Regions from separate parts of the Sporosarcina sp. FSL K6-5500 genome, predicted to be linked through region 1. Evidence: predicted binding sites of a transcription regulator. Region 1 holds the regulator's gene; the other holds the start of a gene.
What was found. The regulator LexA, encoded in region 1, represses DNA repair genes until DNA is damaged. The targets are predictions, from matches to a motif close to CGAACATATGTTCG.
Positions count from the first base shown of each region.

Region 1 (7,495 bases):
GGCGTACAATCTGTACAAGCGATTGGCTATAAAGAACTTCATCAATATATTGAAGAGAAGTTGTTACTAGACGGCGCTGTTGAATTAATTAAAAAAAATACGCGTAACTACGCAAAACGGCAAATGACCTATTTCCGCAACAAACTGGACATCAGCTGGTTCGATGCAGAATTGGGAACTACTGAAATTATAAATAGAATTTTGGCAATCTTGAAGGGTTTCGATAATCTGGGTCGAATAAAGTAAGTGGAGCACTAGAAATATAGCTATGACAACTGGAGGATTCGGCGTATGAAACAGGTTAACATGCAAGAAACGTTTTTAAACTCGTTACGAAAGAATAATACATTTGTAACAGTATTCTTACTGAATGGATTTCAATTGAAAGGACTTATTAAATCGTATGACAATTATACCGTCTTGCTTGAGTCGGACGGCAAGCAACAACTAATTTATAAACATGCGATCTCCACATATGTCCCAACGAAACCGGTAATTTTAAAAGACGAAACGGAATAACCAAAAGCGAAAGCGCCTGGTCAGAGGCGGCAGACATAAGACGTGCCGACGAAGCGGCGTTCTTTGCCGCATAGTTGGACCGACTTATGACCGAGCCTCTAGGCGCTGAAGTCTAGACGTAACCAAAAGCGGAACAGGGAGTAAAATCCCCGTTCCGCTTTTGGTTTTAATGAATTTTTCCATTTGGCAATTTCCATTGGAAAACAAGCGAGAAAATACGTAGACCGGCTGTCATCACAAGTAACGCATAAAGTGCCAAATCACTCTTGAATAGCCCGAGGCCGACTATAAGGCCGGCAAGTGCTGCCCACACTGCGTAGATGTCCCGTTTGAAGACGAGTGGCTTCCTTCCTGCGAGCAAGTCACGGATGACACCACCACCTGCTCCCGTTAGAACTGCTGCAACCATAACTGCATAAATTGACATGTTCAGTGATATGGCAAGCATGGCGCCTTGAATGGCGAATGCAGCCAATCCGATTGCATCAAAGTAATTTCCCCATCTATTCCAATGTGAAAGAAGATACCTAGAAAAAAAGAAAATAATGGTTATCAAAATACTTGCTACAAAAAATAAGAATTGCTGATCCCATAATACAGAGACAGGCACACCTATTAAAACATTACGAACTGCACCACCGCCAAAAGCAGTGACCATACCCAATATATAAACGCCAAAAATATCATATTCCTCTTCCATCGCAACAATTGCGCCCGAGATAGCGAATGCTGCCGTACCGATAAAACTAAAAACATCCCAAGCCACTTCATTTCCTCCATTCAATATACCCTTAAGAATTCTAACAGATAACAATTAATAATCAATGACGAAAACCTTGTAAACGTTGACCTCTACGGACAGACTGATAAGATAATGAAGTGACTATTTAATGAAATGAGGAATACCAATTATGTTTACAGAACAAGACGACCTTTTATTTGAGAATGCGGAAGCGATCGAAGAGAAACTTGCACCATTTTTCAAAGGTATCGAAAAAACTGCCTTTTACAATCAACGGAAAGTACTCGCTGCGTTCCGTAAAAATACGGTGAGCGATTTTCACCTGACTGGTTCAACAGGTTACGGCTATGATGACGCGGGCCGAGATGTATTGGAACAAGTATACGCTGACGTTTTTGGAGCAGAAGATTGCCTAGTACGCAATCAAATTATATCTGGAACACATGCTATTTCAATCAGTCTTTTCGGAATCCTGCGACCAGGTGATGAGCTCCTTTATATTACAGGGAAACCTTATGATACATTGGACTCCATTGTTTCTGGAAAAGGGAAAGACACGGGTTCACTGCATGATTATGGCATCACCTATAAACATATCGATTTGAATGAAGATGGTACAGTCGATTTTGAAGAAGTCGCTAAAAACATTCACAGTAAGACGAAAATGATTGGTATCCAGCGGTCAAAAGGCTATTCAGACCGTCCATCTTTCATGGTGGATGAAATTGGTGAAATGGTTCGTAAAGTGAAGGCCATCAATCCTGACCTCGTTGTGTTTGTCGACAACTGTTATGGCGAATTTGTCGAGGAACAAGAGCCGATTCAAGTCGGTGTTGACTTAATGGCAGGTTCACTGATCAAAAATCCAGGTGGAGGTCTCGCAAGAACGGGTGGTTATATCGCTGGGCGTGCAGACCTCGTTGAAAAGTGTGCATACCGGATGACTTCACCAGGTCTAGGGGCAGAAGCCGGGGCATCGCTGGATACGCTGCGGGAAATGTACCAAGGATTTTTCCTAGCGCCACATGTTGTCAGTCAAGCCGTAAAAGGAGCGCTTTTCACCGCAGCACTTCTAGAAAGTTTCGGACTCAACACATCGCCGCATTACACAGAAAAAAGAACCGATCTAATTCAGTCGGTATCCTTTGAAAATGCCGATCAAATGATTGCGTTCTGTCGGTCAATTCAAGAAAACTCGCCTATCAATGCGCACTACGCCCCTGAGCCGTCGTATATGCCCGGCTACACCGACGATGTCATCATGGCGGCAGGGACATTCATCCAAGGCTCCAGCATCGAACTGACGGCAGACGGCCCCATCAGACCGCCCTATACGGCGTATGTCCAAGGTGGCTTGACGTACGAGCATGTAAAAGTAGCTGTGTTGTCCTCAATCGGTAAACTAGTTAAGGAAAACTTAATCGGGAATTAAATGTAACGAACTGTCACGGCAATCAGTGAAACTGTGAGGGCAAGACGGTGAACTGTCACGGCAAAGCCGAAAACTGTCACGTCAACGCTACAAATAAAAAGGGCTGTTTCCTTCAATCGAAGGAAACAGCCCTTTTGCATACTTAGAATTAATGAATCATACGATAAACGCCAACTACCTTACCTAAAATTGATACGTTATCAAGGATGATTGGATCCATTGAAGCATTCTCAGGTTGCAGACGGAAATAATCTTTTTCTTTAAAGAAACGTTTCACTGTAGCTTCATCGTATTCGGTCATTGCCACGACAATCTCGCCGTTATTTGCTGTCTGTTGTTGTTTAACGACAACATAGTCGCCATTCAAAATTCCGGCCTCAATCATACTGTTACCAACTATTTCAAGCATGAACAGATTGTCTTCCGATGTACCAAAAGATTCAGGTAGTGGGAAGTACTCTTCGATATTTTCAATAGCTGTAATTGGAAGACCAGCCGTAACTTTACCGACAAGAGGTACGTGAAGAACGCCGGGTTTCAACGTTTCTAAGCCTTCTGGATCGAGTACTTCAATTGCTCTCGGTTTTGTCGGGTCTCTTCTAATGAAACCTTTGCTTTCCAATCGCGCTAAATGCCCGTGAACAGTCGAACTTGATGCCAAACCGACAGCCTCGCCAATTTCTCTCACGGATGGTGGATAACCTTTTTTCTTCACTTCAGATTTAATGAAAGATAAAATATCTTCCTGTCTTTTTGAAATTTTTTGCATCCTATTCACCTCTCACCTTATATTCTGCTAATTTCCGAAAGTCGTAAAATAAATTCCCGACAATCTAGTCTTTTCGATAGATTCATTATATCAGTCTCTTGTATAAATGGCAAACACAGGTTCGAATAAGTGTTGACAAACTCATTTTCCTTTTCTATAATGAGAACAAGCATTCCGAACAAGTATTCGTAAAGGGGAGTAATGATGACTTTTATTAAAAGAAATAGCTATGTTGTACTTATTATCGTTTTATGTATGGTTTTTGCAATTATAGGTGTAAGTAAATACGAGAAGGAACAAATGGTCACGAAAATAACAATTACTGAAGGGGATACGCTTTGGGGTCTCGCTTATCTTCACTCGGATAATATGTCTACAGATAAATGGATCAAAGAAGTGATAAAATTGAATGACCTATCATCTGCTACAATAAAAAGAGGCGAGGATCTACTTTTGCCTGCTGTACGGACTGTGGGGGAAAACAATACACAACTGGCGGGTGTTAATCGATGACAGGGCACTATAAAAGATGTGTCATCTATTGCCGGGTGAGCACTGAGAAAGAAACGCAGGAAATGTCACTGGTGAGGCAAGAAGAGGAGCTTGTGGACTTGGCAACTGAACTCGGTCTCGAACATGTCGCGACATTTATGGATAAGCATAGCGGTTTTGACATTGACCGTGAGGGGCTTCTAAGTCTGCTGGATTACATCCGTGACGAGGAAGTCGATGCAATCCTAATCCAAGACGAAACAAGACTTGGACGTGGAAATGCAAGGATGGCAGTTTTACATCTATTGGCAAAAACGGACACGGCGATTTATTCACATAATGATAGCGGACCTATAGCACTCAATGAAATGGATACAATGTTACTTGAGATTTTAGCTATCGTCGAAGAGTACCAGCGCAAACTACATAACGCCAAAATCAAAAGGGGCATGAAACGCGCAGTAAGGGAGGGCTATCGACCCGAGCGTAACTTGAAAAATAGGGGTAACGTGGACGGTCGTGAACGGATTGAAGTGCCGATAGCTGAAATCGTTTCATTGAGGGACAAAGGACTAACCTATGAAGAAATTACTGGTGTCTTGAAAGGACTCGGGCATGATATTAGTAAAGCGACCGTGCATCGCAGGTATAAAGAATATGAGGTGGAGCAGGAAGGCTGATTTATTGCACTTTCTGCTCTTTTTGTATACGTTTGTAGTCATAAACTATAATGGAGGAAATAATATGCTATCAGCTGATAAAATGAAACGAATTAATGAACTATCAAAAAAATCGAAGACGGCAGGTCTGTCGGTCGAAGAAGCCAAAGAACAGACACAACTGCGAAAAGAATATCTAGAGACATTTCGTTCATCAATGCGCAATACAATTGAGAATGTCAAAGTTCTTGATACTGAAGGCAATGATGTGACACCTGATAAGGTGAAAGACGCCCGTGGCGGAAAATATCTAAACTGAGCTTTGCATTAACTGCACGAATTGTCTAAACTAAGATATGTAGATAATTACATATGACGGGAAGGATGTACACAATGACTAAACAAATTGATCAGCTAGCCATTAACACAATCCGTACGCTCTCTATTGACGCAATCGAAAAAGCGAATTCTGGACACCCAGGTTTACCAATGGGGGCTGCTCCAATGGCCTATACGCTTTGGACGAAGCATATGCATCACAACCCTTCAAATCCACAGTGGTTTAACCGTGACCGTTTCGTTCTCTCGGCAGGACACGGCTCAATGCTTTTATACAGTCTTCTTCATCTTGGTGGTTATGGACTTCCGATGGATGAAATCAAGAACTTCAGACAATGGAACTCTAAAACACCGGGACATCCCGAATACGGTCATACAGTCGGTGTCGAAGCAACAACTGGCCCACTTGGACAAGGTATTGGTATGGCAGTCGGAATGGCAATGGCAGAACAACACCTTGCTGCAACGTACAATCAACCAAGTTTTGACGTTGTCGACCACTACACATATGCTCTATGCGGTGATGGCGATCTCATGGAAGGCGTTGCTGCTGAAGCAATTTCACTTGCAGGTCACTTGCAGTTAAATAAACTGATTGTCCTATATGATAGCAATGATATTTCACTAGACGGCGAGCTTGACATGTCTTTCTCTGAAAATATTCGTAAGCGCTTTGAATCATATGGTTGGAATTACATCCGTGTTGAAGACGGTAACGACATTGGCCACGTTTCATCAGCTATCGAAGAAGCTAAAGGCAATGTCGGAGGTCCGACAATGATCGAAGTTAAAACGGTCATCGGTTACGGGTCACCAAACAGATCTGGAAAATCAGATGCGCATGGTATGCCACTTGGTGAAGATGAAATGAAATTGACAAAAGAATATTATAAATGGACGTTCGAAGAAGATTTCCATGTACCTGAAGGCGTCTATGAAACATTCCAAGAATCTGCCGAGAAATTGGGCGTGCAAAAAGAACAGGAATGGAACGCACTATTTGAAAAATACGAAACGACACATGCGGATCTTGCGAAGCAATTGAAAGATGCAATCGAGCGTAAACTACCTGAAGGCTTTGAAAAATCTTTGCCGACGTATGAAGCGGGTTCATCTCACGCGACACGTTCTGCATCTGGTGACGCTATCAATGCGATTGCTAAACAGCTTCCTTCGTTCTTTGGTGGAAGTGCGGACCTTGCAGGTTCTAACAAGACGACAATTAAAGGAGCAGGAGATTTCCTTGCTACTGATTATTCCGGCCGTAATATTTGGTTCGGTGTTCGTGAGTTTGCAATGGGAACGGCGTTAAACGGAATGACTTTACATGGCGGATTACATGTATTCGGTGGGACATTCTTCGTGTTCAGTGACTACGTACGTCCCGCAATCCGACTTTCATCTCTGATGGGTATACCTGTCACATACGTATTTACACACGACAGCGTAGCTGTTGGTGAAGACGGTCCTACACATGAGCCAGTTGAACAACTTGCTGCGCTTCGTGCGATGCCTGGATTGTCAGTTATTCGTCCGGCTGACGCTAACGAAACTGCAGCTGCTTGGAATATTGCAGTGTCGTCGAAGAACTCGCCAACTGCACTAGTATTGTCTCGTCAAAACTTGACTGTCCTTCCGAAGTCAGCTGAACTTGCGATGGAAGGCGTCAAAAAAGGAGCTTACATCGTATCCCCTGCAAGCAAAAAACAAGCGGACGCAATTTTAATTGCAACCGGTTCTGAAGTTAGCTTAGCGGTATCTTCACAGGCGAAACTATTAGCTGAAGGAATCGATGTTACTGTTGTTTCAATGCCTTCGTGGGACCTGTTTGAGAAGCAAGACGATGCTTACAAACAAAGCGTATTGCCGAAAGACGTAAAAAAACGTCTTGGTATCGAAATGGGTGTTTCATTAGGGTGGCATAAATATGTTGGTGACGAAGGCGCGATCATTGCGATTGATACTTTCGGAGCAAGTGCACCTGGAGATACTGTCATCAAAGAATTTGGTTTCACAGAGGACAATGTTCTTGCAACTGTGAAAATGTTAATCAACAACTAAAAATAAATGAAACAGTCCCGATCGCCGAAGAAACTCTGGCAATCGGGACTGTTTTTCAAGACTACTTGACAGAATTTTTAGTTATCCATCTTTTCCGACAATAATAGTGCAGTTCTATTCCGCAATATGACAACCTTTTTATATCAAACCATGTAGGATTATCTCTAGGGGGTGGCGATATTGCGATCATACGGAATTTATAAAGTGAAAGAAATGTACCAGCCATTCGTCATTGGACGTGAACGGCTGTTGTATGACCTATTAAAAGAAGACGAGCAGAATAATGATTGTATGCCTGAAGTCCATTACTTATGTGACAGGCTTGAAGAGAAAATGATTGATGAGGCTATCATTGCAAACCTTGGCGAAGGATTTACGTCGATTGAATCCCGAAATGGGGAATACAAACTGACGCATCCCGTCAAAGGATCCATTCTTATTTCGTTATCATCGTATTCGCTTAATGTCTTTTGCGACGGATC
Region 1 is NZ_JBBOTP010000001.1:4,970-12,464, reverse strand. Features, by position in the region: gene miaA (tRNA (adenosine(37)-N6)-dimethylallyltransferase MiaA) at 1-246, shown strand, start outside; gene hfq (RNA chaperone Hfq) at 292-519, shown strand; gene MKX62_RS00065 (trimeric intracellular cation channel family protein) at 686-1,285, opposite strand; gene MKX62_RS00060 (methionine gamma-lyase family protein) at 1,431-2,693, shown strand; gene lexA (transcriptional repressor LexA) at 2,842-3,462, opposite strand; gene yneA (cell division suppressor protein YneA) at 3,667-3,975, shown strand; gene MKX62_RS00045 (YneB family resolvase-like protein) at 3,972-4,634, shown strand; gene MKX62_RS00040 (DUF896 domain-containing protein) at 4,699-4,932, shown strand; gene tkt (transketolase) at 5,007-7,013, shown strand; gene sirA (sporulation inhibitor of replication protein SirA) at 7,194-7,495, shown strand, end outside.

Region 2 (7,495 bases), 2.5 Mb from region 1:
TTGCTATCTCGCGTCCCACCAAATTCATTTGTGTAACGGAATCGAATTTTTTCATCTTTTGAGCCATTTAATATTTTATCAAGTTCATCGTCTGGCAATTCATTTACCGGTACATCCATTGATATGCCAAAATGATTCGCGACAGTTTTCAAAAGTTCCGGATAGTATTGGGAGCTTGTCGGTTCCCATGGCGCAATTGCATGATCTTTTAACGACAGCGTTGGATCTGGCACGATTAATTCCGGGTCTACTTCTTGCTTTGTCCCCAGTCCATCACATTCCTGACAAGCGCCAAACGGACTGTTGAATGAAAACATTCTTGGTTCAAGTTCGCCAATTGAAAAACCGCATAATGGACAAGCATGGTGTTCACTGAACAGGATTTCTTCCCCGTCCATGACGTCAACTAAAACAGTACCATCCGCGAGACGTAGAGCCGATTCAAGAGAGTCGCTCAGACGTGGCGCAATGTCTTCCTTCATAACAATCCGGTCGATGACAACCTCAATCGTATGCTTCTTGTTTTTGTTCAATTCAATATTGTCGTCAAGATCTATAATTTCACCGTTGACTCGAATTCGTACATACCCTTGCTTCTTAATATCTTCGATTAATTTCACATGTGTTCCTTTACGACCTGAAACAATCGGTGCCAGAACTTGAATACGCGCACGTTCTGGTAATTTCATAAGGCGGTCAACCATTTGCTCAATCGTTTGGGACGAAATTTCCGTTCCGTGAATCGGGCAGATTGGTTTGCCAACACGTGCATAAAGAAGACGTAGATAGTCGTATATTTCCGTTGCAGTTCCTACGGTCGAGCGGGGATTGCGGCTCGTCGTCTTTTGATCAATTGAAATTGCCGGTGATAGCCCTTCAATGACATCCACATCCGGCTTGTCCATCTGACCTAAAAACTGTCGCGCATAAGAAGATAATGATTCAACGTACCTTCGCTGCCCTTCCGCGTAAATTGTATCGAAAGCGAGGGAGGACTTCCCTGACCCCGAAAGACCTGTCATGACGACCAATTTGTCACGAGGGATATTTATGTTAATATTTTTCAAATTATTCGCTCGTGCGCCTTGTATGATGATTTCTTTATTCTTCATAAAAACCCTACCTTTCAGCCTTCAATTCCATGATTGTATCCCTTAGTTCAGCAGCACGTTCGAAGTCGAGTGCTTTCGCTGCCTCTTTCATCTCTTTTTCCAAAGTTACAAGCAGCTTTGTTTTTTCGTCTTTTGTCAACTTCTTGCCTTGTGTTACTTTTTCAAAATAGGAAATAGCTTCTTCTGATACTGCTGTTGCACGAATCACATCACGGATTTCCTTTTTGATTGTCGTAGGTGTTATGCCATGTTTTTCATTATATTTTCGTTGAATGTCCCGACGTCGCTCCGTTTCCCCAATTGCTTTCGCCATGGAGTCCGTCATTCTATCTGCATATAAAATGACATGTCCATTGGAATTACGGGCAGCACGACCCATCGTCTGAATAAGTGCTCGCTCAGAACGTAGAAACCCTTCTTTATCAGCATCCAAGATTACAACAAGCGATACTTCAGGAATGTCTATCCCTTCTCTTAAGAGGTTAATACCCACAAGGACATCATATGTGCCTATTCGCAGTTCTCTTAACGTTTCAATTCGTTCAAGTGTTTTAATGTCAGAATGAAGGTATTGAACTTTTATACCAATTTCCTTCAAGTAATCGGTCAAATCTTCGGACATTTTCTTTGTTAACGTCGTAATTAGAACACGTTCATTGTTTTTAGTCCGTTCTCTTATTTGACCTATCAAATCATCAATCTGCCCTTCAATCGGACGGATTTCAATCGTCGGATCTAGTAGACCAGTCGGGCGGATAATCTGTTGAATCATCTCAGGAGTATGCTCAATTTCGTAAGGGCCTGGTGTCGCAGAAACATAAATCGCCTCGTGGACATGGTTTTCGAATTCTTGGAATGTAAGCGGTCTGTTGTCGAGTGCTGAAGGCAAACGGAAACCATGGTCAACAAGGACATTTTTCCGTGCCTGGTCACCGTTATACATACCACGGATTTGTGGCAATGAGACATGACTTTCATCTACAATAATGAGGAAATCATCTGGGAAATAGTCAAGCAATGTATACGGTATCGCTCCTGCAGGACGGAGTGTTAAATGACGGGAATAGTTTTCAATACCCGAACAGAAGCCCATTTCTCGCATCATTTCAAGATCATAGCGTGTCCGTTGTTCAAGACGTTGCGCTTCCAATAATTTGTCCTGGGCACGAAACTCTTTCAAACGTTCTTCCAGTTCAATTTCAATGTTTTCAATTGCTTTCACCATTTTTTCTTCACCAGTAACAAAGTGAGATGCGGGGAATATGGCAACGTGTTCACGTTCACCGAGGATTTCGCCTGTCAGTGAATCCACTTCGCGAATTCGTTCGATTTCATCACCGAAAAACTCGATACGTAAGCAATGTTCATCCTGGGATGCTGGCAAAAGTTCAACAACATCGCCGCGTACCCGGAACGTACCTCGAGTGAAACTTACGTCATTGCGTTCGTATTGAATATCTACAAATCTGCGAAGCAGTTCATTGCGTCCGATTTCCATACCTGGACGAAGAGAAACAACATGTGCGCTGTATTCTTCTGGGGAACCTAGACCATAAATGCAAGAGACAGATGCAACAATGAGTACGTCATTCCTTTCAAATAAGGAAGATGTTGCAGAGTGACGTAATTTATCAATTTCATCATTGATGCTTGAGTCTTTTTCAATGAAGGTGTCAGTATGCGCGATATACGCTTCTGGCTGATAATAATCATAGAAACTGACAAAGTATTCGACTGCATTGTCAGGAAAAAACTCTTTAAATTCACTATATAATTGACCCGCTAACGTTTTGTTGTGAGCGATAACGAGAGTCGGTTTGTTAATCTCCGTCAAGACATTCGACACGGTAAATGTTTTTCCAGTCCCGGTTGCACCGAGCAAAGTTTGGTGCTTCTCACCTCGGTTATGTCCTTCTAATAGTTGTGCGATTGCAGACGGCTGATCGCCTTGTGGTGTATAAGGGGCTTGCAAATTGAATTTTCCGACCATCGGAAAAACCTCCTCTATCAGTTACATCTATCTTATCACTTTACCCATCTTTTGACGAGCAAAAAGCGAACGTACGTTTTTTCACTAATTTTCACTTTTATAAACACACAAAAAAAAACGCTGCATGTCTACTCAACATGTAGCGTCCTTGCATTTTTCAATCATTCTCTTCAAGTTTGCCCAGTCTTTTGGAATACAGTAGGAATGCGCTTTCATCCCTACTGTCAAGCGCAAGGTCAATCAATCCCATGAACCTACTCTTTGTCTGCTCTCTGTGTATATGTTTCAAAAAAAGATCTAAATAAATTTCATTCAGCAGTTTTTCCGCTTGGAGCGAAGTACTGTTTTTCCCTACAGCTTTTAAAAACTCGGCATATGAATAATTGTTCTCCATCCCTATCACCCCTGATGCCTTTTATTTAGTATATCTAATTTCAGAGATAAGTTGCAAGGTTTATTGGAATATTCTATTTTTATATTTAGTCATAATTTATCAAAGAAAAGCGTAAGGCGCCGTTAAGCCCCCCCCCGAGTCTAGACACTGTTCCATGACGAGAAATTCATACTTCCTTTTCTACAAACAAACGCCCCGTCTGCAAATGATTGCAAACGGGGCGACTTTTCTTAGTCATATTCTTTTTTCTCTACAGTCAATCTGATAGTAGCCTCAGAGATGATGAGAATGACAGCCCCGACAAGAAGAGGTGTTACAGAAACCCCATAGAGATACAGTGCAGCGCATGTGACTACTGCCGCCTGAATCCATTGGACTGTACGAACGATTCTTTTAATTGCATCTGGACGGGTGTCTTCCTTTTCAGGAAATAGCATATCCATCCGAAAATCGTCCCCTGCCCGCAATGCGTGGATAAGTTGTACGGCAGAGGCAAATGCAAGCGCTCCTGCGAAAATAAATACAACAATCGGAAACGGGATGAAAATCGCTCCAAGCGCCGATAAAGCAGTGAGCCTTACCCAGAGCCAAAAAATATCATCCGTGCGTATAAATGTACGTCTGATTAAATACGGTTGTGCTACAGGCTTACCGAAATTCGGGGATCCCATCGCAAAACCGAGCCATGCTCTTCTACTAATGGATCCTTTCAAATGCGGGACGTCTGTGAAGTAATTGGCAAAACGGTAAAAACGCATCATCCGATTCTGTTCGAGTGATATGAAATGATCGTAAGGGAATGGTTTTAGCATTCTCTTTTTTCGCCAATAGAAGTTGTACAGTACAATGAGTACACCAATAATCAGAAGTATAATTAGACTTCCTTCAAGACCTGCATAAATTATGGTTCCCGCCAATAAAAACCGGACGGCCCTATCTAGCCAGATCCCTTTTCCATCCAAAACATGTCTGAAATTATATTCCGACTCAATGAATACTCGCTTAATAACTAGTATCAAAACTGCGATAACGATGTATTCCATCTTTGAACCGGTCCCTGTAGCTGAAAGTAACGGCAACGCCACAATATATAAAATAAATGGTAATGGCAATTGGGAATAGAAGCTCCAACTCAAAGCCCGTTTCATATACGTAATAAGCTTTTGTTCCAGTGGTAGGAAATAAACCGTGTCAGCAGGTTTCAATAGCGTCACTGGCGGCGAAAAGGTGAGCGCTAATCCAAGGATGAGAGCCGTAAGCAACGCTGCAGGGAATTCCGCTGGCACTTCCTTCAACCATTCGCTATACGTAAAGCCCCCCGCCCCAATTGTGAAGACAAGGACAATTGCCAAATGGCCTGTAAATACATACTTCAAATACTTTTGGAGCTCGGTTATATAATGGACGAACCGAGATCCCCATATTTCACGCAAATTGTTCATTGTCGGTTTCCTCTGTCATCGCGATATACAAGTCGTCCAGTGACGCGCCAGGACGTCCGAATGCATTTCTCAAGTCATCCATCGTTCCTTCTGCTCGCACCCGTCCTTCGTGCAGCAAGATGATCCTGTCGCAATATTTTTCCGCAGTTGCCAATACATGCGTTGACATGAGAATGGAAGCCCCATTTTCTGTTCTCTGCGTCATCTGCTCTAAAAGTGATTTGATGCCGATTGGATCGAGACCCACAAATGGTTCATCAATAATATATAAAGATGGATTAACGAGGAAAGCACACATGATCATTACTTTTTGACGCATCCCTTTTGAAAAATGCGCTGGGAACCAGTTTAGACGTTTCTCCATCCGGAATTCCCGGAGTAACTCATCAGACCGTGCTTCAAACACTTCTTTATCAAGGTCGTATGCCATTGCTGTTAGTTCAAGATGTTCCCTAAGCGTCAATTCTTCGTAGAGTATCGGCGTTTCCGGTATATAAGTGAACGCTTTTCTATACTTTTCGGGATCCTCACTGAATGTCACCCCGTTGACACGAATTTCACCTTTATGAGGATTCATTAATCCAATGATATGTTTAATGGTTGTACTTTTTCCCGCCCCATTTAGTCCAATCAAACCTACTAATTCACCTTGTCCGATGTTAAATGACAAATCATACAGAACAGGTTTACGTGTATAACCGCCTGTTACGTCTTGTAATTCAAGAATTTCCATATCCATCCTCCATTCTTTCATTCATTTTAGCAAAAAACGCTACAAAAAGCTTTTTCCTTCATAACAACCGATATAGATTGAATGATTGCATCGAATAAAGCTTGGACCTGTAGGATGCAGGTCATGCAGTGGGGAGGGATTGACCTACATCCCTCCTTGTTGCGACACGACGTCGCGAACTTAGACTGCCTTCGTCTCCCCCTGTAAGGCTCCTACGCTAGTTTACCGTATTCAATATTTCAACCTATATCTAAAATTATGCTACACTTGTCCCATTCATGAAAATATGAACAGGAGTGTTGAAAATGACTGAATGTATTTTTTGTAAAATCATTGAAGGTACGATCCCTAGCGTTAAAGTTTATGAAGATGAGCACGTTCTTGCCTTCATGGATATTGTACCTGTAACGAAAGGGCATGTCCTTCTCATCCCGAAAACACATCGTGAAAATATCTATGATTTAACTGCTGAAGAAGCGGCACAACTATTTTCCGTCGTACCCAAAATCGCCAATGCCATAAAAGATGAATTCAAACCAGCTGGAATGAATTTACTACAAAACAATGGCGCATATGCGGGACAAGCCGTTTTTCATTCACACCTACACCTCATCCCTCGCTATGATGAAACTGACGGCTTCCAACTTACGTTTGAAACGAAGGAATCTGAAACAAGTATGGAACGAATTCAGGAAGTTGCAGCTGGAATTCGAATGAAATTACAAAAATAAGCTTGTGAATTATCTGAATACCGTGTATGATTCATAATAAGTTTTTCGCTGTCGATCATGAGGATACGACAGGAAAAACACAAAATACTAGATGAGCCGAGGAGAGATTAGAAATGAAAACGAAAAGTCTTGTGTTAATGTCTTTATTGACTGCTGTAGGTGCTGCACTTTACCTGATTATTCCCCCGATTGCTGGAGGAATGAAACCGGATTTCATGCTGACAATGATGTTTATCAGCATATTCCTGTTCCCTGAAGTACGCAATGTTTTGTTACTTGCTGGAACAACAGGTATTATATCAGGTATTTTTTCAAATTTCCCTGGCGGATTCATCCCCAATGTAATTGATAAGTTCATTACCGCATTCGTAATCTACGCTATTATTATCTCACTAAAAAAAGTTACAGGTAACTTGATTGCTTCCACTGTTGTCGCAGGTATTGGAACTGTATTGTCAGGAAGCATCTTCCTTTCAATCGCCATTTTCATTCTTGGAGTAGATTTACCGTTCGGTGGTTTGTTCTTGGGGGTTGTACTTCCAGCTGTTGCGATGAACGGAATTGCATTTTTCTTGATATACCCGATTGTTAAGGGCTTGGTCAAACGCTCCTCGTTTAAAACTGCATTTTCCAATTGAAATTTTAGCGAAAGCTTTCCGTCTCCACGAGGAGAGCTTTTTTTGTCGCCTGTATAATATACCCGAAGATGAAATTTCGGGCACCCCTCCGCTTTTACTAAAGAAAAGATCATACAAGTAACAGTGCTACGCTATATTGAAAGTGACACTGCCCCTAATTCGAAAAGGAAATGCTATAGAAAAGGAGTAAGCAGTCATTTACTGGTTACTCAACACATGTAGTTTAAAATATAAAGTAGCGTCTAAACAGGTCACTTGCGCTTGTTTTTATTGCTCAGGCACTTTTTAAATGTTTTAATAAAACTAGAGTAAGGAATACTATTCATAACAGGAAGGAGTGTATTATACAATGAAAGCATCTACATTTTTCATCGGACTCGCAGCAGGTTCAGTTGCAGCTGCTGTTACGGTATTGTATTCGACTCCCCAATCGGGAAGTCAACTTCGGACATCCG
Region 2 is NZ_JBBOTP010000001.1:2,495,692-2,503,186, reverse strand. Features, by position in the region: gene uvrA (excinuclease ABC subunit UvrA) at 1-1,112, opposite strand, end outside; gene uvrB (excinuclease ABC subunit UvrB) at 1,120-3,102, opposite strand; gene MKX62_RS11985 (IDEAL domain-containing protein) at 3,260-3,496, opposite strand; gene MKX62_RS11980 (ABC transporter permease) at 3,727-4,938, opposite strand; gene MKX62_RS11975 (ABC transporter ATP-binding protein) at 4,922-5,671, opposite strand; gene MKX62_RS11970 (HIT family protein) at 5,977-6,402, shown strand; gene MKX62_RS11965 (tryptophan transporter) at 6,516-7,040, shown strand; gene MKX62_RS11960 (YtxH domain-containing protein) at 7,390-7,495, shown strand, end outside.
Region 2: the regulator LexA is predicted to act here: its motif matches at 3,169-3,182, upstream of uvrB (excinuclease ABC subunit UvrB).